One region of the Paraliobacillus zengyii genome, then DNA from elsewhere that is predicted to be linked to it. Evidence: riboswitches for the same ligand, from Rfam matches in the RefSeq annotation. Region 1 holds a riboswitch; each other region holds the start of a gene.
The links. Region 1 has a riboswitch for cyclic di-GMP ahead of DM447_RS10940 (methyl-accepting chemotaxis protein). Riboswitches for the same ligand answer to the same signal wherever they lie in the genome.

Region 2: it holds a riboswitch for cyclic di-GMP, as region 1 does, so the genes downstream of both, DM447_RS15125 (DUF5667 domain-containing protein) here and DM447_RS10940 (methyl-accepting chemotaxis protein) in region 1, are expected to answer to the same signal.
Region 3: it holds a riboswitch for cyclic di-GMP, as region 1 does, so the genes downstream of both, DM447_RS15060 (putative bifunctional diguanylate cyclase/phosphodiesterase) here and DM447_RS10940 (methyl-accepting chemotaxis protein) in region 1, are expected to answer to the same signal.
Region 4: it holds a riboswitch for cyclic di-GMP, as region 1 does, so the genes downstream of both, DM447_RS17765 (pectate lyase family protein) here and DM447_RS10940 (methyl-accepting chemotaxis protein) in region 1, are expected to answer to the same signal.

What each region holds. Positions count from the first base shown of each region.
Region 1 covers NZ_CP029797.1:2,150,030-2,155,841, forward strand. Annotated here, with positions in the region: gene DM447_RS10935 (DUF5634 family protein) at 1-283, shown strand, start outside; gene DM447_RS10940 (methyl-accepting chemotaxis protein) at 348-1,991, opposite strand; cyclic di-GMP riboswitch class I at 2,064-2,152, opposite strand; gene DM447_RS10945 (MBL fold metallo-hydrolase) at 2,567-3,391, shown strand; gene DM447_RS10950 (methyl-accepting chemotaxis protein) at 3,448-5,484, opposite strand; gene DM447_RS10955 (aldo/keto reductase) at 5,679-5,812, opposite strand, start outside.
Region 2 covers NZ_CP029797.1:3,015,701-3,021,512, forward strand. Annotated here, with positions in the region: gene DM447_RS15115 (anti-sigma-I factor RsgI family protein) at 15-920, opposite strand; partial or broken gene DM447_RS18870 (anti-sigma factor domain-containing protein) at 1,032-1,157, opposite strand; gene DM447_RS15120 (sigma factor) at 1,154-1,882, opposite strand; gene DM447_RS15125 (DUF5667 domain-containing protein) at 2,061-3,443, opposite strand; cyclic di-GMP riboswitch class I at 3,500-3,587, opposite strand; gene DM447_RS15130 (PilZ domain-containing protein) at 3,781-4,155, opposite strand; gene DM447_RS15135 (aspartate/glutamate racemase family protein) at 4,625-5,320, opposite strand; gene DM447_RS15140 (tellurite resistance/C4-dicarboxylate transporter family protein) at 5,494-5,812, opposite strand, start outside.
Region 3 covers NZ_CP029797.1:2,998,111-3,003,922, reverse strand. Annotated here, with positions in the region: gene DM447_RS15070 (SCO7613 C-terminal domain-containing membrane protein) at 1-2,336, shown strand, start outside; gene DM447_RS15065 (iron-sulfur cluster assembly accessory protein) at 2,415-2,720, opposite strand; cyclic di-GMP riboswitch class I at 2,912-2,993, shown strand; gene DM447_RS15060 (putative bifunctional diguanylate cyclase/phosphodiesterase) at 3,085-5,349, shown strand; gene DM447_RS15055 (hypothetical protein) at 5,536-5,812, shown strand, end outside.
Region 4 covers NZ_CP029797.1:3,641,299-3,647,110, reverse strand. Annotated here, with positions in the region: gene DM447_RS17785 (MerR family transcriptional regulator) at 1-87, shown strand, start outside; gene DM447_RS17780 (C45 family autoproteolytic acyltransferase/hydrolase) at 88-1,110, shown strand; gene DM447_RS17775 (MFS transporter) at 1,189-2,412, opposite strand; gene DM447_RS17770 (ArsR/SmtB family transcription factor) at 2,425-3,474, opposite strand; cyclic di-GMP riboswitch class I at 3,660-3,748, shown strand; gene DM447_RS17765 (pectate lyase family protein) at 4,003-5,812, shown strand, end outside.

The DNA of each region.
Region 1 (5,812 bases):
ATCTAATAAATATCATTTTGATAGTATGACAACATATCTAGCCAAAGGTCAAGCAGACTCTTTGTATATAGGTTATAAAATTACTGTAAACACTAGAAACTATTATGTTTATTTACCTTTTATGAGTTATTCTGAAGAAGCTTTAATACCACTAACACCAATTTGGACTTTACAATCTGAAAATTATAAGGGACCTTCCTTCAGAGGTTTTGATCATTTGGATAATTGCTTAGATGCACTAGATCAATCTGGTAAGGATAATAGTATTAACCAAGCTATTTAATAAAAACACCTTCGTTTATGAACACAATATCGCGTCATTTTTCGAAGGTGTTTTTTATTTACGTTTATAGTTTATACTTATTGACTTGATTCGCTAAATTTTTTGCGACATTTGTTAAGTCTTCTGTATGATTAGCCATCTCTTCCATTGCACTGCTTGTTTCTTGAGCTGAAGCAGAAGTTTGTTCGACTCCTGCAGCTGATTGCTCTGCAACAGCTGCTATTTCTTCTGTGGCACTATTCATTTCTTTACTTGTATTTGTTACTTGTAGTAAATTATCATTTACTATTGTAATTTGATTAGACATATCTACTAAGGCTTGATTAATTTGTTCAAATGTTTGTCCCGTTTTCTTAACTTGCTCACTACCCTGCTTTACCTCTTGATAACCATTTTCCAATGTGTTCGTCACGTCTGAAGTTTCTGTTTGGATCATATTAACTATTTCTGTAATACTTATAACTGAACCAGAAACTTGTTCTGCTAATTTTCTAACTTCATCAGCTACTACTGCAAAACCTTTTCCTGCTTCTCCAGCACGTGCTGCTTCAATCGCAGCATTTAAAGCAAGAAGGTTTGTTTGCTCAGCTATGTCTTTAATAACTGACACTAGTTTTGTTACCTCTTTTGATTTCACATCTAATCCTTGCACCTTAACTACTGCTTGATTAACAATTGAATCAACATTTTCCATTTGTTTAACAGATTGAAGCATCAATGAACTTCCCTCTCCACTTAAATTACGGACCGCGTTTGAAGCGTCTTTTATGTGGATACTCTTTTCGTTTGCTTGCTCAATTTTCTCCGTAAATTCTCGCATAGATATGGATAAATTACTAGCATGTGTTGCTTGCGTATCTGATCCTGATGCAATTTCCTGCATGGTAACTGCGATTTGTTCTGAAGCAGCTTTTACTTCATTTGTTGAAAGGGAAAGCTCATGACTATTAGATGTAATAGCTTGCGCTGCTTCTGAAACACTGTTTAACATAGTTCGTAATTTTTCTTTCATTTCATTTGCAGAAATGGAAAGTTGACCAATTTCATCTGTTCTTTTCTGTATTAAAGTTATAGATAAATCGCCATTTTCTACTTCCTTCATATTACTTTGTAAGGAACGTATCGGCTTTGTGATTTGTTTAGATACAAATAAAGATACAATAATAGCAATAATAATAGAGAGAATTAGTGCAGTAGCAATGGGTAAAAGAATTGGCGTTGCTTTGTCCTCTAATTCATCTATATAAACTGTTCCTATGATTATCCAATCTTTTGTTTCATTAACAGAAAAACCTAATATTTTTTCTTGACCTTCATACATATATTCCACTGTACCAGATCTAGCATTAGTAGCGATAATCTTTTCATAATACTCTTCATGTGTAATATCTACACCCGTCATCGTTTCATCTGGATGGGCAATAAATTCGCCATTACTAATAACGGCAAAATATCCTGTTTCACCAATTTTTGTATTATCTGCTATATCTATTATTGCTGTTTCACTTGCTCCAGCTGTTGCTGCACCACTAAGTATATTAGCCTGTTGTTTGACACTTTCACTTAATTCATTTGTTGTGATCGAAACACTATATGTATAACTAACGAAACTGATTACTATGCCTACTACTATTAATAATGTAATAAATGGTATTAAAATTTGCCTTTGTAAGCTTTTGTTAAAAAAGGATTCTAGTTTGTTTTTCATCTTGGTGTGTCCCCCTTGTAATTTCACAAAAATAAAACTATTCTCAATTAGAATGGCCAAATAGTAATATTATTTGGTAGCTAGGCTATCCTAGTATAAACAAATACGTTAGACCCTTAGCTTTGCGTCCTGTTCTTTCAAACAATTTGCCTTTTTATAATTAAATAATACGATTTGCTTTCACCCCATTTGATAAAGTAATTATTACTTCTTTATAATAGTTATTTTATACTACGACTTTATTCTTATGTTGTCAAGACTTTTATCTTTGTATCGTGCCATATTTCATTCGAATATCGAGTCTTTTTGAAAAAATTGTTTCATTACAATAAAGATAGAAAATACGATGTAACTTTATAAAAAATTTGTTCTACTCTTTATAGTTCTGTAGCGCTTAAACGTACAAACTCACCATCTAATTTATCATTTCCTTACGTCGCAATTTATAGTGATTTGGTCTTAAACAACAAACTTTTAGAAAGCAGCTAAGCTAATAAAATCCAAGAAAGTCGCGTGAAATGCATAATTACAATATTATTTTACAAACTAATCAAAAAAGGAGTAGCTATATATTTATGGAAAAGCATACGGATATATCAACCCATCTAGAAACAAACATGGATCATGCAATTGCAGAAGAAATAACCGAAGATATTGCAGTTTATCGTACTTTAGTATCCAATGTATACATGCTTGGTAATCCATCAGAAAAAAATTGGGTACTTATTGATACAGGAATTGCTCATTATCATGGGCGAATAATTTCAGCTGCAAAAAAACGCTTTAATGACACTCCACCAAAAGCTATTATTTTGACACATGCTCATTTTGATCATGTAGGATCTGCAAAAAAGTTAGCAAAGCATTGGGATGTATCTATTTATGTACATCCTGAGGAATTACCTTTTGTTGATGGCACATGTGAGTATCCACCAGCTGATCCAACTGTTGGTGGCGGCTTACTTTCTTTATTATCACCAGTGTTTCCTACAGATGCAGTCAATTTAAAACATTTAGCTAAGACATTGTCAGCTGATGGAAAACTTCCCTTCCTTGATGACTGGCATTATATTCATACACCTGGACACACACCAGGACATATCTCCCTTTTCCGAGAAAGTGACAAAATTTTAATTGCAGGCGATGCGGTTACAACTGAAAATCCCGAATCAAGTTTGGCGGTACTTCTACCAATCATTAAACTATATGGACCTCCTGCATATTTTACACATGACTGGGATGATGCAGAAAGATCAGTTCAAACACTTGCCAAATTAAAACCAAAATTACTTTTAACTGGACATGGATTACCTATGAAAGATAAAGAATTAAGTGAAGGGTTTGAAAAATTAACAGCTGATTTTTATGATATTGCAATCCCAAAACACAAAAGGAACTAGACAATAAAACGAAAAGCTAATGTACGTTCATTAGAGAGCGTATCATTAGCTTTCACTTATTCAATTTGAAATTTTTTCACTCTCAGATTTAACTTATTTGATAATGTCTTTAATACCTCTGCTTGTTCTAATAAGAAATCTACTGCTTCTTTTTGTTGTTCTATCGATCCAGAGGTTTCTTCTATATTTGCTGCATTTTCTTCCGAAACAGAAGCAATTTGGATAATACCAACATTCATTTCCTTACTGTTATCTTCGATTCTTTTTAGGTTAGTTGTAACAGTTGCAATACGTTGATTCATTTGAGTGACTTCATTTTTTATAGTTGAAAAGTATGTTGCAGATTGCTTTATTTGAGTAACACCTTTGTTTACTTGCTTATGAGCTCCATCCAGAGAAACAGCTAGCGATTTAGATTCTTGTTGCATTTGATTGATTACCTCAGCTATATCTACTGCAGATAAACTAACTTGTTCTGCTAACTTTCTAATTTCATCTGCTACTACAGAGAAGCCTTTCCCAGCTTCACCTGCTCTTGCTGCTTCAATTGCTGCATTCAGTGCTAATAAATTTGTCTGTTCTGTAATATTGTTAATTACAACAGTCAAGTCAGACACAGCCTGTGATTGTTTTTCTAAACCTTGAACTTTACTCACTGCATTTCTCACTTCATTATTAATTACTTCGATTTGTGTAATGGAATCATTCATCTGATCTGTTCCTTCATTCGAAATGTTCCAAACACTTATCGAAGACTTTTCCAATAATACTGATTCATGTTTTACTTTACCAATTTGCTTATCTAAATGTTGTTCTGATGATGCTATATCTGTTGCAGAAGTAGCTTGTTCTTCTGCTCCGCTAGCTAACTCCTGCATGGTAGAAGTCAATTGTTGACTACCTATTTGTATAGTATTACTAATCTTTTGTAATGCATTACTTTGCTGATCAATTCGATCGGAAGCATCACTAGTGTGCTCAATTGTTTCTCTTAAATTAGCAATCATTTGGTTCATCGCTTCAGAAAGTTGTCGAACTTCTCCCCTACCTTTCATTTCTACCTTTTGAGTTAAGTTTCCTTTAGCAATGATTAATGCTTGATTACGTAACCCAATAAGTGGATCAGCAATATTCCTTGCGATAAATATTGACAATACAATAGCAGTAACAAGTGTGATACTACCAATTAGTAAAATAACAGCGCCTACTTTTTCAATGGATTGTAATGCGTTTTCTGTTGGCTCACTAACAATTAGCGACCAATTAAATCCTTTAAAATCTTTATATCCAGCACTTTTGACATACCCTATAATTGCATCATTACCTGAACTGTTTTTTGCTTTGATAAAACCTGATTCACCAGGTGTAGAAACATTTAGTTCAGTGAATAGTTGAGATGACTGATCAAGTTCTGTTATCTCTGCATCAACATCAGTACTTGCGCTAGAAATTGTATCAGCAACTTTTTCACCATCTTGATTTACTAATTCAACCACAACATTATCACTTGAAATACTATTAACATCATCCCAAATATGCTCAACATTGAACTTAGCTTGCAATACTCTATCCTCTGTATTATTATCTATTCGTACATTAATTTCTAAAACGTGGCTATCTAACGCATCATCATAGACTACTTCTGAGATAGATAATCCATTCTCAACCACTTCATTCCATTCAGTCGTATTAGTTTCTAATGATACGGAATTACCGTTACTAGATTGACTAATGACAGTTCCGTCTAAATTAATTATAGATAACGAAGCATAATAACCTAACGTCTCCAATTGTTGATCTAAATAATCCTCCGTTTCTACACTATCATCCATAGCATTCAGAACAGTATCTGAGTTTGCCATGATTTGCACGTCCCTTATTCTTTCATACATTGTACGATCTAATTTCTCCATATTAACTAGTGCATAGTCTTTTACTTTATTACCAACTTCATTTTCTAGCGATGTTGCTGCTTGATTATAAGAAAGCAAACCTACCACTATTATTGGAACTAAAGCAACCATACTAAAATAAATAATTAATGTACTCCTAATACCCCTATTTAAAAATTTCTCTTTCCATTTTCTAATCATGCAATCCAGTCCTTCTGCCTCTATGTATTTGTTAACTAACTAAATAGAAGGTAATCTTCTAATTTTTGTTAGAAAAACTAACCAAAGTATACTATAGAATACAGCGTCTATAGGTGACGTTTTTGTGAAATATAATTTTATACGAGTAAAAAAAAACACTACCAAAACTAGTTGGTAGTGAGTTCTATTAATATTTAAGGTAACACATTTCCTGCAGAACGATATATCTCATACCATTCTTCTCTTGTTAAAGTAATATGTGAAGCTTTTTCAATATCCGCTAGTCGTTTCGGATTCATCGTTCCAACAACCGGTTGAATTTTTGCCG
Region 2 (5,812 bases), 870 kb from region 1:
TCGGTTGTAATGCCTTAGTTAGGAGATTTCCCCTTTTTTTCTGGGCTGTTTTCAATGTTAGACTTTTCTACTTTTAAAGTATTTTTCTCTGAATCTACTTCAGTCTTATCCTTCTTTATAACCTGCATTTCTTTCTTGTCAGCTTGTTGTTCCTTTTTCTCTTTAGCTTTTTCACTCTTTTTAATTTCCTTAGTTACTTTCTCTGTTTTAGGTTTGTTAACTTCAACAGGCTTCTTTTCTTCTTTTTTCGCTTCAGTCAATTTATCTTGTCTATTAGACTCTACTTTGTCCGGCTTATTAACTTGTTGATCTTCCCTTTTAATTTGGCTATTAGTAATATCATTTTTAGCCTTTTCAATCTTTGTTGAACTATTTTTATTTGCTTTTTCTATTTCAACACTTTTCTTTTTTTCACTATCTATTTGTTCCTTCTTAATATCCTCATTAACTTTAGTAATAGAATTATCGCTTAGCTCTTCGGGCTGTACTTCTATTCCTTGTATCTCTTGGTTATATAACTGTAACTTATTTATTGATAGATTCGCTTCTCTAGCATCTTCCACTAGTTCTTTACTGCCATTTTTAACTTGAACAGTCGCAGTTGTTGCATTCGTAATTAAAGATTGATCAATAGTTTCTTTTACTTTATTGATATCCACGTCATTTTTTTCCGTTAAAGAAACAACTGTTACATCTACCTGGGCGTTTTCACTTTTCAAGTAATCTCCTTTTACAGCAGCAGTAATTATTTCTTCTAAAACAATGTCAATCTGCTTATATTTGTATGCAATGGAATCCATAACAAGTTGTCCATCCTCATTTAGGGAATTCACCTTTGTTACATTAAGGTCAGCATCTGTGTAAATTTCAATACTTGGATTGATATCTATAGCAAAAAGATACGATTCATCTTTTGTCATAAATGTACTTATATAATAACTCATAACTGTTAAAAACAATATAGCTACAAGGGATAAATATTTCTTGATAATCTCGCCTTTTGGGAACTGCTTCTCACTAATAGTATATGAATCTCCTAGTTGTGGAAATTCATTCTTTGAACGCGGCATGTTTTTAAAGTTACCATCCTTACACAAGATTGTAATATAGTGTGCAGTGACTTTTATAACGACTCCATTAAACCGGTTTGACCTCATGATTTCCCCTCATTTCCGAATGTTACTTGTATATAGGCAGATAGTTGTCGCCATTCTGGATGCAGTCGTACAACAACCAAAGCCACGATATACTTCCTATGTCTCTCAACCGTTTTTAATCGATGACCAGACACTTCTATAAATCTAGTAACAGGAAAACGTTTTTTTTTTAAAAAGAAATCTACTAACTCTGGATTTTGAATAAAATCATTCGCAATTGTAATCAAGTTTGCTTTCGTTTTCCGATGTGTAGGGGAACATGCTTCCAATTCTTCAAATTCAATGTTGAATTGTTTTAAGATTTCGCTTAATTCCAGAATTTCTTCCACTAATTCTCTTTGTTGAAGATGTTGGTGATACGTATCCATAGAATGATCAACATCATAAACAGTTACTGAATCCTCACTATTAATTGATTCTACTTCTAATGGTATATGTTTTAGCTTAGTTTCTCGACGAAAGTAGTCTATTAACTCTCGTTTAATAAGTAAATATACATAATTTAGAAAGCTTTTATTAGCGCAACTATCATATGTGTCAATTGCGCGATCAAATGCTAGTAATCCTAGACTAGACTCTTCATCACTCCACGTGATAAATCTTTTACAAACATGTCCAACTGTATTGATAATATAGGGTTTATGATGATTAATTAATTTCTCTCTAGCAATGTCATCACCATTTGATGCAGCTTTTATATAGTGATTCACTTCAGTTTCATGCACCCTATTCACCCCTCAATCATCAGTCATTTGAACTCTAAGCATACGATTTTTTTATGTATAGGTAAATAACCAAAACTTGTCTATTCATATATTTGAATCTATCATCTAAATCTTCTTACTTATAAGAACAATATAATAGACTTAAGGAGCCCTAAAATAGGGCTCCTTCATTTTACCTTTAGTCTTCTTTGTTTTGTTTTCCTTTTGCTGCCTCTTTAGCTTTATCAGCTTGTTCTTTCTTCTCTTCTTTCAATTTCTCTTTCGCTTCTTTTGCCTCTTCTCTCGCTTGCTCTGCTGCTTCTTTTGCGGCTTCTCTCGCTTGTTCTGCTGCTTCTTTTTCTAATACTTTTAGTCTTTCTTTCTCTTTTTTAGCTTCTTCTTTTGCTTGTTGTTTCGCTTCTTTCTCTAACTCTTTTAATCTTGCTTTTTCTTCTTTAGCTGCCTGTTTCTCAGCCTCTGCAACTTCAGTAGCTACTTTGGACAATTCGTTTGTTTCTTCTTTTCTTTCGTTTTCTACCTCATCTTCAACCACTTCTTCTGTGTTCTCTGATGTTGTTTCCTCTATTAATTCATTTTCAGTCTCTTCTATCGTTTCAACTATCGTGTCGTTTGCCTCATCTTGTGTTGTTTCATCAGAAACTACTTCTATTTCTGTTTCATCCACAACCGCTTTATCTTCAACCGTCAATTCATCATATGTGACGTTAAAATCTAGTTTCTTTATATCAAGGTTTGCTAATGAAGTAGATAGTTTCGAGATTGCCTCTTCATCACCAGACGCATTCGCTTCTTCTAGCAATTGCTCCATTTCTTTTTCTTTTTTAGCCATTACCTTTTTCATGATTTGAGAAGGGTGGATATTCAACTCTTTCGCTATTTCACCAAATCCTTTACCTTCTTGTAATAAAGCAATAATTTCTTCCTCTGTTTTACCGCTCTCTTCTGCTAAAGTGACCACTTTAACAATTTGACCAAACCCAAGCTCTTGAGCACGTAATTCCGCAACCTTTTCGGGATCAAGGTCTTTTACAACATTTGCTACTAAATAAGCTTCTTGTTGCCTTTCTTCAAATTCTACTAACTTTTCTTCTTCTATAGTTTCTGTTACTTCCTCTGTTACCGTTGTGGAGTCTTCCAATTCAGTTGCTAATGTTTCTTTGATATCCTCTTCAACTTGTTCATTGGATACAACTTCTGCAACCTCTTCTTGTGCCTTTTCTAATGCAACTAAATATTCCTCAATTAATTCACTCATATATTCTTCTTGCTCTTCATCAACCATTTGTTCTGATTCTGATAAACGTTCTGCTACTATTTGAAGTAAAAGCTCCGATTCCTTTTCTGAATCAGTTGTAAGTAGTAATTGCAAATTTTCTACTGCTTTATCTAAAAAGTAAAAGAAGTTATCTGGTGTTAAACCTGTATCTTCTATTACATCCTCATTGTTCAAGTCCTCAATTTCATTTAATTGACTCGTATCAACTTCTGCATATACAGAATTGCTAGTAAATAATACGCCGACTATCAAAAAACCGGTAGCACATATGTCTTTTATTTTCAAAATAATTCTCTCCCTCACACGAATAATATAATGCCAAAAAACGTATCTATTTCACTTATCGCAACTGGCTGACATAGGCATATTTACCTTTTAGTCCCTCTAGCTTAGCGTCACCACCTTTCAATGGTTTTGCCTTTGTTTTTATTGAAATTAGGAATCTACTATTAATACGTGGAATTATTTTTATTTGAGGGGGTATTTTAAATTTTTTGTCGAAAAATATTAATTAATTAGAATTCAGGATAGCAAAAAGCCTACATCAAATGGTGTAGGCTCTAGAAACATAATTATAAATATTCGATTTCAAATAAATCAAACAATTAATTTAAGAATAAGTTTAATCAATATTACCTTTTACTTTTTTTGAATATATTTTCAATTGTTCTATTAACTCTTTTTTAGCATTTTCTTCAATCATTAGATTAACACCATAATCATTTGTAGTATGGTTTTTTTTCTTCCAAACTATTATCCCTTTAAATTTCATTTCTTGCTTATTTAATTCAAAAGATATGACTAGATGGATCGACTTGTCTGTTTCTGGTATATTCAATTTTGAAGTGAATTTGACCCCTTCTGTACTTATGTCAATTATTTTAGCTTCTCCAGCAGAAGTAGTTACGGAATTCCCATTAATGTTTTCTATTCTAAATAGTGCAGAAATTGGTTGTTCAAAAGCATAACGAAACGCTGTCTCTCTCTTATACTGCATAATCTCCATTCACCTCACGTTCTTAAGTACTTGAGCTGCTTATTTTTTTCAAAAATGGATAAAAATAGTATCATTTCCCGCAGTATCCAATCTTACACCAAAATATAATGAAAGAGGTCAATTCTATAAAATTTTTCGTAGATATTGGTGTCAGCTAAAAAAAATTGATATACAAGTATAATACAAGCAAATTATTGACACCGCAACGAAAAAACGTGATATTTAGTGTTGTTTCGACATTTTATTATTCGATTGTCGATTTTTATTAATTGAGCACTGTGTAGTTTTATTTGGATAATAATAGATCATAAGATAATTCGCCTCAATCACTCAAATTCATTCGAGTTCTAAGTACATTTTCAATTATGTTTAAAAAATTTTAGTATAGCAAAAAGCCTACATCAAAAGGTGTAGGCCCTAGAAAAATAATTATAAATAATCGATTTCAACTAAATTACTTTCTAATCGCTCATCTAAAAATTGTATCTACAATTCGGTTGACATGAATTTCTGTAGTATTAAAAACGGGGATATCCAAATCTTCTCCCTTAATAATCATGGGAAGTTCTGTACAGCCCAAAATTACTCCTTCGATACCTTCCTCTTCTTTCATCCGTTTGATTATGTTCAAATAGTTTATTTTGGTCTCATTATTCACAATCCCATTTTCCAGTTCCGCTACAATCTTACCATGGATATATTGCTGTTCAGATTCCGTTGGTACAGTGACTTTTTTATTCCGTGATGTAAATGGAGATTTAAAAAAGTCATTTTCCATTGTGTATTTCGTTCCGATTAATCCAATATTTTTCAAGCCAAACTCCAAAGTCTTATTATATGTGGCCTCAACAATACTTATCATTGGAATCGGGATTTGTTTTTGGACTTCTTCAAATACAATATGAGGTGTGTTTGCCGAGATTATCGCAAAGTCAGACCCCACGGCGTCCAACTTTTTAACAGCATCAACAAGGTAGTTCGTTAACCCATCTAGTTGCTTGTTATTAATAAATTCAAAAACTTGATACATATTGATGCTATTAATAAACATTTCAGGTAGAACTTCTTTACTTTGCATCCGTTCTTGGTATTTAGCGATGATAGACTGGTAGTAATCAACGGTAGATTCTGGACCTAATCCACCAACAATTCCAACCCTTTTCATATAAAATTCTCCTTTAATTTTTAAATTATTTCTTTTGATAATTATACCATTTAACTTTTAGAAAAGAAAAAGGAGTCAAGCACCAAGATGGAAAAATATCCATCTAATCGTTTGACTCCTATAATCACATGATTTTATGATTTATAGCTTAATTAAATGTACTTTTACTTATTCTAAACCTTAATTGAAACTACTTCTGTTTTTATACCTTTATAGAGATTTATTATAAGAGCACAAAATAAAATTGACCACGCAATAATAGCTATAAACACCGTGATCTTCGGAATGAAACTTAGAAAATCAACTTCAAGTGCCTTTGATAATTGCAATGTACTTGTTGTATACATTGCTAATGGAAACACCATTCCCCATAACTGTGGCTCATAGGATAAAGGGTGGCGATGATAAATATGACGCCATATCATCAGTATGAGTAGTAAGGGAACCCACCAAGTACCTGCAACCCAGAAAAATAAGGTGAAGCCTTTTAAA
Region 3 (5,812 bases), 850 kb from region 1:
TATTTATATCACACATGTTTCGCTATACCAGCGCTGTAATTTCATTTTTTGCTTTTATTTATATTAGTTACCAAGGGATTGTTATAAGAACAAATGAGGACTCTTTGATTTTATTAGCTGCTTACTTGGTTATTACTTTTACCTATACCTATTTATCTTATATAACCAATCGAGTAATTTTCAGCTGGTTAGCGACAATTTTTCTATACACATTTGGTTTGCAACTTGGAGATATATTACTTGATTATTTGATAGGTATCAGAATGGATTTGTTTCTATTTTTTTATGCTATGCTGCTATTTATATTAATTGGTATAGGTGACCGAATTGTATTTTTGTTGCCGATAAAAAGAAGTGTTTTCTATTTGTCTGTTGCTGCAATGGTAGCTTCCATGATGTATGCAACTCTTTTTGGACCACTTATACAGGCTTCACTTATGTATACATTATTCGGTCTTAGTGCATTGTTTGTTGTTTCTAGCAAAAATAACATAGAAAGAGAAATAGCGAAGTGGACGAATGGAGTCAGTTGGTTGTTTGCTTTGTATTGCTTAAATCCAAAGATTGGAGAGCTGATTTCAGGATACACCGTCTATTTAGATCTTCCATTTCATATTGCGATTTCATCACTTATCCTACTGTTCGTTAGTTTAATTTGGCGAAGATACAAGAAAACTGGATTAGCTAAAGCTGCCTTTTATATAGGTCAAGGTAGTTATCTATTTGGATTATCGTCTCTTGTCGGTCTCTCTACGATTGATACGACCTTTATTCGGCCTGTCTTACTCTTAGTAGGTATTGGTGTATTTATCTGGTTAGTAAGACAGACAAAACTGGACGCATTATGGTTTCTTGTAGCAATCACTACTTTTTGCTTTTACGCTTCTTTACTAAGCACTTTTTCAATTCAAGATTTTGATTCTATTGTAATTTTTCTTTTGTTTGGCCCATTGGTCTTACTTGTCGTGGAAGGGTGGCAAGGAAAACGTCTTCCTGCATTAAAACCATACTTTTTTTGGATTGCACAGGTTATTCAATTGAATGTAATGTTAGTTATTTTGATTGATCAAGCTTTTTCGCAAATGATAAATCCACTATTCTTGTTTGTTCCGTTGGGTGTTTATATATATAGTATGTTAATGAAGAAAAAAGAATGGACGATCAAGCTATTTCTTTATGCAGCTTTGACTTTGGTTACATTTATTCTAATTACGACCGTTCCGTATTATAATTTATTTGAAAATGTCTCACAAGGTTACTATTGGTTTTGGTCTAGCATTCTATTCTTTGTAGGATGGTTCGTTGTAAATAAGACTTGGAAGGAAAGAATGGAATGGTATATTATTCCTTTTTCTAACTACGGTTTATATACGATTCTTAGCGTATACGAAGTTAATTCATTAGGAGGGGTTTTATCCGTTCTATCTTATGTACTTCTTAATGTTTACTTTTTACACAGGAGAAAGTGGTTTGTTGGTTTAGTGATTCCTTTAACATTATCGTTAGGCATTTGGGAACAACAACGCTATTTGTATCAAGATACTCAGTTGTTTTTAATTAGTTTGGCTAGTTTTTTTATTCTATTTATTGCAGGGAAAATCTTGTTTAAGAGCCTGTACCAATGGAATGAAGAAAGTCGCTATATTGATTGGTATTCTATTGTAGCTGTATTTTATCTTGGTTATTCTTTCACTTTTCTTCAAACATTTAATAGTGTTTGGATACAGATTATTCCATATGTGTTACTAACGATATGGCTATTTGCGCAAGTGAGAAGGTTTCAATATCACATAGCGCAGAAAGCTATTGTCACATTAGGTTTGGTTAGTTTTCTGCCAACTTATTATTCTATTATAGAGGAATATCTCTCTTTTATTTCGGAACTTTTTCATACGGAATTTAGGGTTTTACCTGTTCTTGTCTTAGCAATTATTTTGAGTCTGAAGACTTGGAAAAACTATAAAAACATAATGTCACCTATTCAATCGCTCTCTTTATTGTTAGTGACCGTCATTTTAGTAATGGATGCAATTTCGAGTAATACGATATGGGATGCTTTAATTGTCGGAGTTCTTTCCTTACTATCTTTAGTGATAGGAGCTCAATTTCAAATTAAATCTTACTTTTTTATTGGGTTTGGTACACTTCTCTTTAATGTGATCTATCAGACTAAACCATATTGGGGCAATATGCCTTGGTGGGCGTATCTATTACTTGCAGGTTTCCTATTAATTGGTATAGCAAGCTATAACGAGTGGCAAAAGCAAAGAAAAGAAGAGGGAAGGCTAGTAAAGAAAGTGAAAAAACTAGTCTCGAAATTCAAGGAATGGAATTAACGTCATCAAAAATAGAAATTTTTTATTAGTGAGAAAAACACGCGTCTATCATCTGAATAATGGATAGACGCGTGTTTTTTAATGATGATGTGGCGGTAAGCCTTTAGATGAGTTACTTATAGCAAATCCTTCTTGTGGAACAAAGAAATATTGAATCCAGACGCCATCTAAAAAGTCTTCTCTAGCATCTAGTAATACATCGATATCTTTATCCGTTTTAACAATTTCATCATGTTCTGTCGGTGTATCTAACATCACGTCATAGTGCGCATGATTTCCGTGCATCTCCGTTACATATACACGAACCATTTTTCCTTCTGCACCATCACTTTCCAACCAACCTCTAAGTATTTTTGCAGCATTGCGATTCATTTTACATTGCATGTTCGACACCTCATTTCTATATCTATTATTACCGTGTTAAAGAAAAAAATAAAGTGATTTGCATAAACCAACTATTTAATACAGTGAATTTTATGGGAAATATTTTGTTTGAAGTCAAATTATAGTTATAAAGTACCGCATAGGCTGCTTATTTATGATACAATCGAACTATATTATAAAAATGAACTTCTGCATTGAAAAGGCAAACTTATTGAAAAATAAGGACGCAAAGTAACAGGCCTAAGGGAAAACTATGGTGGCTGTGTTACCAAATGGGCAACGATAACTGGTAATTCTAAGGTTATTTCCATTGGGAATAGCCTTTTTATGTATGTTGTGACTATCTGGATCGGGGTGAAGTGCGATGTTTTCCTCTAAACGAAAAGCGATTTTATCCGCTTTTAGTATAGCTTTTAGTTATTATATTGTCTTGTTACTTTTACAGGATCATGATTGGCTACGTTCTTTTCTTACTATTAGTCTACAAGCTATACTCGGAATTATTGCTTTATTTTGGTTAAACAAAGCATATCGTATTACTACTGATAAACAAAGGTATTTTTGGCTGATTTTAAGTATCGGTCTATTTTTTCATACAGTTTCTAGTATTAATTGGTTGGTAGCTTTCCTAACACTGGATTCTATGAAGTATCCTGAAGCATCTTTTTTATTATGGTTACTAGCTTATATTTGTTTTCTAATTGGGTTACTTTATAAAATTAGGGTTATTAAAACAACTATTTCTACTACTCCCTATTTATTTACCGTAGTGGTTTTTATGACTTTTACAACTTCAGTCAGTGCGTATTATTTAATGAGTCCAATTCTAGTTGCTCAAGGAGAAGAGATATTTGGCACGGTGGTCACCTTACTTTACCTAATTTGCAGTATTAGTATTTTGTTTGCGATTTCAAATTTATATTTCCTATCACATAATTCTAAAGAAAAGGAGATCATGATCTTTATAATTGCTGGCTTCTTTTTTCAAGTAGTTGCTGATATATACTATACGTATTTAAATGTAATGGGAGGATATCAGATTGGAAGTCTTGTGGATGTTGTTTGGTTTTTCGCTTTATTAATGATTGGTGTCTCAGGGAAATTCGTGCATTCAAATACAACAGAGTTAGATTGGAAAGTCATTAATTACTTTAACAACAGAGAAAATGCCTTACCTTATATTAGTGCGATTACATTATTAATCCTCGTAACACAAAGTTATAATTGGGAACTTAATGCGTTAAGTATAGGATTAAGTGTTACCTTTTTCATGATTATTGGTCGCCAACTAGTAGTTATGCGAAAAAACAGTAAGTTAGTAAGTGAGTATAGAAACTTAGCTTATCATGATACATTAACAGGTTTGAAAAATAGAGCTTCCTTTATTGAAGATCTAGGATCGATGATGGAAAAGGCTAAAGAATCTAATAAACCGTTGGCGTTATTGTTAATGGATTTAGATCGCTTTAAGAGTATTAATGATACATTAGGACACCAAATTGGAGATCGTGTCTTACAAATAGCCTCAGACAGATTAAGAAAAGTATTAAGCAGTACGGCAGATGTTTATCGAGTTGGGGGAGACGAGTTTGTTGTTATTTTGCCAGGTCAGAATCAAAAGGATTGTAGCCATATTGCCGATAACTTGTTGTGTGTTTTTAACAAACCTTTTTTAATTGATTATCATGAAATTCCCATTGCACCCAGCATTGGAATTAGTATGTATCCAACCGATGGGTTAGACGGACTTAAATTATTTAAACATGCAGATGCAGCAATGTATGTTGCGAAGAGTAAGGGAAATAAATATCACTTTTTTAATGCAGAACTAAATGCACATATTACGCGCAAAATGACAATTGAGATTGAGTTAAAAAAAGCAATTGAATTAAATCAATTATCACTTTTGTATCAACCAAAAGTAAATATCCAATCAGGTGCGATAATTGGAATGGAAGCATTGTTAAGATGGAATCATCCAGTATTAGGTCAAGTCTCACCTGCTGAATTTATTCCCATAGCAGAGGAAACGGGACAAATATTTTCGATTGGTGAATGGGTCATGCGTAGAGCTTGTCAGCAGAATATAGATTGGCAAAAGAAAGGTTTTCAACCGTTATGTGTTTCCGTAAATATTTCTGTCCAACAGTTTGAACAAGAAAGCTTTGTTACGATAGTACGTGATGTTTTAATTGAAACAGGTCTTCCAGCAAACTATTTAGAATTGGAAATAACAGAAAGTATTATGCATAATATTGAATCGTCCATTGAGGTTTTAAACGGTTTAAAAGAACTTGGAATTGAAACTGCTATTGATGATTTTGGTACAGGTTATTCGTCATTACATATCCTAAAAGAGTTACCTATTAACACAATTAAAATAGATAAGTCCTTTATCGAGCATATAGAAAATGCAAAGGATCTTTCTATTGTAAAAACAATTATAGATATTGGAATAAACTTAAATTTAAATATAATTGCTGAGGGAATAGAAACACACCAGCAAGCTAAAGCTCTCTTAGAGTTACAATGTGGATATGGACAAGGTTATTTATATGCGAAACCGTCAGATGTTAATGCATTTGAAGAGATTCTTTTAAGTTCTTTTGCAACAGAAACCGTAGATTGAAAAATGCTAGTTAATGAAAGTAATCGTCACAGTCAATGATTGTGTCGGTTGCTTTTTTATTTTCTAGTCGTTTCAATCGGTAACATTTGTCCATTCTTGTACTATTCGTGATAAGAACCCGCTCACATTATAGATAATCGTATATATATATGGTGTAAGATAACTTAGCCAAAAGGGGGGAGAACATTGACAGATGGGGATATCCAAAACCAGTTGAATCAAATATCAAGTGACTTGATTCAAGTACATGTCTCTGATCTTTTTAAGAGACTAAATATTTCTAGAAATACAGAACTGTCAGATGATGAAAAAAGCAACCTTAAAAAGTCGGTTGAAGGACTTAAAGCACAAACAGAGGCTTTTTTAGCTGATCAACAAAATAGTGAAAAAACGATGACTGTACAGACAGAGGCATTAATTGAAAAATTGCAGCAAATCAAGCGCAATAAAGACAATTCTGAGT
Region 4 (5,812 bases), 1.5 Mb from region 1:
ATACTAGAATGTTACCGTGGCGAGGATTTTTCAGATCTTGACTTATTAATGCCTGTCACTCAGATTGGAAAAAGGGAGGACGTGTAAATGCTTGGGAATGAAGAGTTAGTTCTAAGACTAGTAGAATTAAAAGGGGACTATAACCAATTTGGTATAGAGCAAGGAAAAGAATTAATCGCATTACCGAATTGGGATCACCTGAGGAAATTAACGATTAATGAAAATGAGGAAGATGTAAAGGAATTAATCAAAGGTATTTCACCGAATCTTTATCAAGAACTGAAAGGCTTGGCAGAAGGTTTAGACTTGGATTTAGATGCGACTATTAAACACTTTAGTGGATATGATGTGAGATTTCCTAAGATGGGTTGTACTACTTTAATAAACGATGGATATTATGCTCGGAATTACGATTTCAGTCCAGAACTATACGATGCAAGACTTGTAATTACGAATCCTACAAATGGCTATGCTAGTGTAGGTTTTAGTCACCAAGTAATTGGTAGACTTGATGGAATGAATGAAAAAGGGCTTGTAGTAGGGTTGCATTTTGTAAATAACGAACACAGTGAGAAAGGTTTTGTTGCTACGACTATTGTTAGAATGCTATTAGAACAATGCGCAAACATTGAAGATACAGTAAGTTTTATCAAGACTATTCCGCATGGTTATTGCTACAACTATTCCATTACAGATCAAAGTGGAAAAAGTATAATAATAGAAGCATCCCCAGATCAACAGGTCATAAATTTCTCTAATCCTCGAATATGCACAAATCACTTTGAATCGGATATATTGAGAATGAAAAATAGTGTTGATATACAAGGCTCATTAAAACGTAAGGAATATGTAAGTTGCTTATTGCGAGAGAGTCTGTCGCCTATAGCTGCTTATCATCATTTTAATGATGAAACTTCACCATTATTTTCAAAATACTATAAAGAGTACTTTGGTACATTGCATACAGTTGTCTATTCACCCGATAATTTGAGCATTATTGTTGGTGTTGGTGGAAATTGTAAACCATTGTTATTTTCTTTAAAGGAATTTATGGATGGGATATCAACTCTTCCTAAAAGTATGGAAGGAACAATTAATCAAGTAATGTAAAATAAGAGCCCTATAAAACATCTAAAAGGATTACGTAGAGGAGAATTAGTGTATAGCTCTCTTCTAAAAACAATTTATTTAGTTATATTTCAATGATTGATGTAGGTAAAATAATGAAGCGAAAGTTGATACAACGCCTCCTAATACTATCGTAAAATTTGTTCCAAATTCATTAGCTAATAGACCAGCTATAAACGCTGCTAAAGGCATAAGAATCCATGCCATAAATCGACTCGTAGCTTGGACACGTCCTAATAAATGATCGGGAGTTAGTGTCTGTCTTATTGTAACAATACAAGGGTTCATCAATGAGGCAGCAAAAGTGCCTAAAGCATTGAATACAATTAACAGAAAATAGCTAGATGCTACGCCAAATAAAATAATCGAAAACCCACCGATAAAAGAAGCAAAAAATAAGATGCGCCTGTATGTGAAACGTTCACTTAATAAATTAGTAACTAATGCACCGGTTATCGCTCCGATTCCTCCAATCGATATGAGTATACCAGTCTGTTCTACTGTTAAATTAATTGTATCAGTTAAATGAAATACCATCATGGTTAAAAATAAGGTTGTACCAAAGATTGAAATTAGCATTGCTAGATTTGTATAAAGTATTGGCTTTGTTTGAATAACAAATTGGAAACCTTCTTTAATATCTAGCCAGAATGAACTTTTCTTATCATGCTTTTGAGGCTCTTGTTTTAAATTGATACTTAGAATCGCAAAAAATGCTACAAGAAAACTAAAGCTATTTATTAAAAGCGCATACCCGGGGTTGTAAAAACTAATAATCAATCCACCTAGACCTGGCGCAACTAATACAGCAGTATTAAATAAACCTGTATTTATAGAATTGATAGCTTGCAGGTCCTCTTTACGTACTAACCTTGGGATGGAAGCAAATTGAGCAATATTATATACTTGACTTAGTATCCCAATAAGAAAAGCCGCGCTATTTAAGAACCAAATTTCTAATAAGTCGAAAATAAATAGTACCCCAATTAAACCAACAATTATACATCTTGCCAGATCACATAGTAATAACAAATGTTTTCTATTATAACGATCTGCTAATATCCCGGTAAGTGGTTGAAATAAAATTGGTAAACGCTCAAGTGCCGCTACCAACCCCATGCTCAATGGAGAACCTGTTATAGCCAAAACCATAAGAGGAATAGCGATCAAATAAATTTGGTCACCACAAAAAGATATGACATTTCCACCAATAAAACGAAAAGCAGAGTGATTTTTCTTAAATTCAGATACTTCGTTAACACTTCTTTTTAATGATTCTGCCATCTCTTGTTCCCCTTATCTTGGATTTAGATATTGTTCCATCTCTTTTGGTAATGATTTTAGTGCATTTTTCTTCAAACAATACACTCCATTCACTATCTCTACTAATCTAGCTGACCTAAGGATTTTGAGATGATGATGAACCGTAGATTTTGCTATGTCTAGTTCATTTGTGATGTCTTGTAATGTTAAGGTATTTTCATATAATAGTTTGATCATACGGAGTCTAACCTCATCACCTAGAGCTTTATATCTCAGAACTAGAAAGTTATTAGGGATATGCGGTTTATTAGGAAATATACTTTCATTTGCTATCGGATAGTAGAAAACTTTTGTTCCTTCTATATCTGCTTCAATATTCCAAGGTCGATAAACATATTGTGGAATTAGCAAGACTCTACCGATACTTGGCTCTGGTAAATAGATAATCCCACCAGTTGCCCATTCTACCAACGCTTCAGGAGACATCCGCTTAGACATGTGAATTTTTGATTCTAAATCCGTTTTTAGATAGGTAGTAACCTCTTCTGGTTTTTCATTTTTAATAACCTGTTCGAACCAGCCTTTCATAACAGCAATGAGATGCTCCTTTAAATAAGCAGCATTTACATCGCAAATAAATTCGATATAAGTAGGAAAAAAAGGGTTGTCTTTTGTTAACGTCATTAATTCGGTTGCTGCGACGTGTTGTCCGATTGCCGCCCTTAGCCTTATTTCGTCATATTTCTGGCCGATGAAAGGTAGACAAATATACTTTAAATCTGTTTCAGATAGCTCTGTAATGTATGAAATGAAATGCTTGATTTCAGTAAATTCTTCTTGGTGAAGCAGCTGTAATAAAGACTTCCAAGTGTTTTTCTCTTCTACGGTGGCTAGGTGATTTAATAAGTCATCCGAGATAGAGCTTTTTACTTGTTCCCAATATTCTTGAGGCTTTTCTAAAGTCTTAATTAAAGGACTGTTTGTCACAGCAGCAATCCCCAATGCACATTCCCAAAGTAACGAATATTCGAGTTGAACTTCATATGTCTCTCTTTTTCTACTTGTGGTATTTAAAACATTCATTAAAGCACCTCTTTTTCTAATATAAATTAATTCTAAATTATTAGAACATTGAATTCAACATATTTAAAATTTTAAATTCGAATATTTTAGAATAAAAGAAAAATCGCCAGTAAAAACAGGACTATCTAATTATTTACTTATTATAGAAAAATTTGTTAAAATTAATAATATCAAGAATAACATAATATTATATTTGGCAAACCTATTGAAAAATAGGGACGCAAAGCTACGAATCTAAGGTAAAGTAATTTTCTATGATCGTCGGGTTGCATATTAATGACTATAGTTATTTAAACAAATGACTTGTGTTGTTTTTTGTAATGTAACTTAATGACAAGAAGTCGTTAGGTTTTTTGCTCTGTCGAGACGGTTTTGAAAATTGCACTTATATGAAATGAGAACTTAGGTTTTCGTTTAAGGAGGTGAATGGACAAGATCAACTTATTAAGGCAGAAGTTAAGTCATATGAAAATACAGTCATGGTGGTAAGCTCAGGGTGTGAAAATTTAAAACATTGGAGGAATTTTAATGAAGAATGTAATCACAAAGGTATTTACGCGTTTTTTATTGTATTCTTTTATACTATCTTTGGTGACGGTCGGATTCGCAAATCAGACAGTAAGTGCTGCAAGTCTTTCTATATCTAACAGTGGGGCTTGGTTTGAAACTGCATATGTAGAGTGGTCACCTATAAGTAATGCAGAAGGATATAATGTATATATTAAACCTGCAAGCGCTCCAGATTCTCAATATCAACAAATTGACAATGATTTAATTCGTAACTACGCTTCTTATTGGAGAGCTGACGCCGTAGGTCTTGCAGCTGGAGATTATGTAATGAAAGTGGACGGTTTACTTAAAGATGGCTCTAGTGTAAGCGATTACACAAATACACTTTCCGTAAAGGAACATGACAGATCTGGATTTGCCTTTGCAGGGAACTCACAATATGGCACAGCTTCAGGAGCTTATAATGAGGATGGGACACTTAGGGAAGGAGCTCAAGTTATTTATGTAACATCTGAGACTGCAACAACAGTTAAGCAAGAAGTAATAATCAATAGCTCAGGTGATAAGGAAACTGGAGTTGGTATAGGAGAAATTTTATCATTAAGAAAAAAGGGATATGATAAAACACCACTTGCAATACGGTTTATTGGCAAAATTACTGATGACAACATGAGTGGACAACTTAATAGTAATGGTTACCTTGAAGTGAAAGGTAATACAAGTTATTCAGAAATGAATATTACTTTAGAAGGTATCGGAGAAGATACGTATGCCTATGGATGGGGAATACTAGCGAGATATACTGGTAATCTAGAAATTAGAAACTTAGGCATGGCTTTATTCCCTGACGATGCAATTTCACTTGATACAGATAATGTGAATGTTTGGGTCCATCATAATGATCTATTCTATGGAACTGCAGGATCAGATTCTGACCAGTCAAAAGGTGATGGTTCAACAGACCTTAAGAAAGGTTCAACAGATATTACAATTTCCCACAATCATTACTGGGATTCAGGAAAATCTTCTCTAGTCGGGTTGAGTGAATCATCAGAGTTCTTTGTAACCTTTCACCATAACTGGTTTGACCATTCAGACTCTCGCCATCCACGTATAAGAGTGGCATCTGTTCATGTGTATAATAACTTTTTTGATGGAATCTCGAAATATGGAATTGGGGTGACAACAGGTGGTTCGGCGTTTGTAGAATCCAATTATTTTAGAAATGCAAAATATCCTATGATGAGTTCCTTACAGGGTACTGATACGTTAGGGAGTGGTACATTCTCTGATGAAGATGGAGGAATGATTAAAGCATACAATAATACAATTGTTGATGCTACAAGTTTAGTTTACGCAAATTCAAATGAAGGAACAGCTTCGGCTAATACAAGTTCATTTGACGCATACCTAGCCTCGTCTAGAAACGAAACGGTACCAAGCACATACAAAACACTAGTAGGGGGAACAACTTATAATAACTTTGATACTAGTATAGATATGGGCGTAAATGTATCGGCTATTGATGAAGTAAGTGCTGTAGAACAAATTGTTAAAGAAGAATCTGGTCGCCTAAATAACGGGGACTTCACATGGGAGTTTAATGATGCAGTTGATGATAAATCATATAAACTTAACTCAGAACTTATGACAAAATTAAAAAATTACACAACAAGCCTTTTATCTGTAGGAGGGAATTCAATAGAAATGCCGACAGACCCAACTCCAACAGACCCAACAGATCCAACAGATCCAACAGATCCCAACCCAACGGAGCCAGTAACTGGAGAGTATTCTCATAATTTCACGACTGATGGAAAGGATAGCG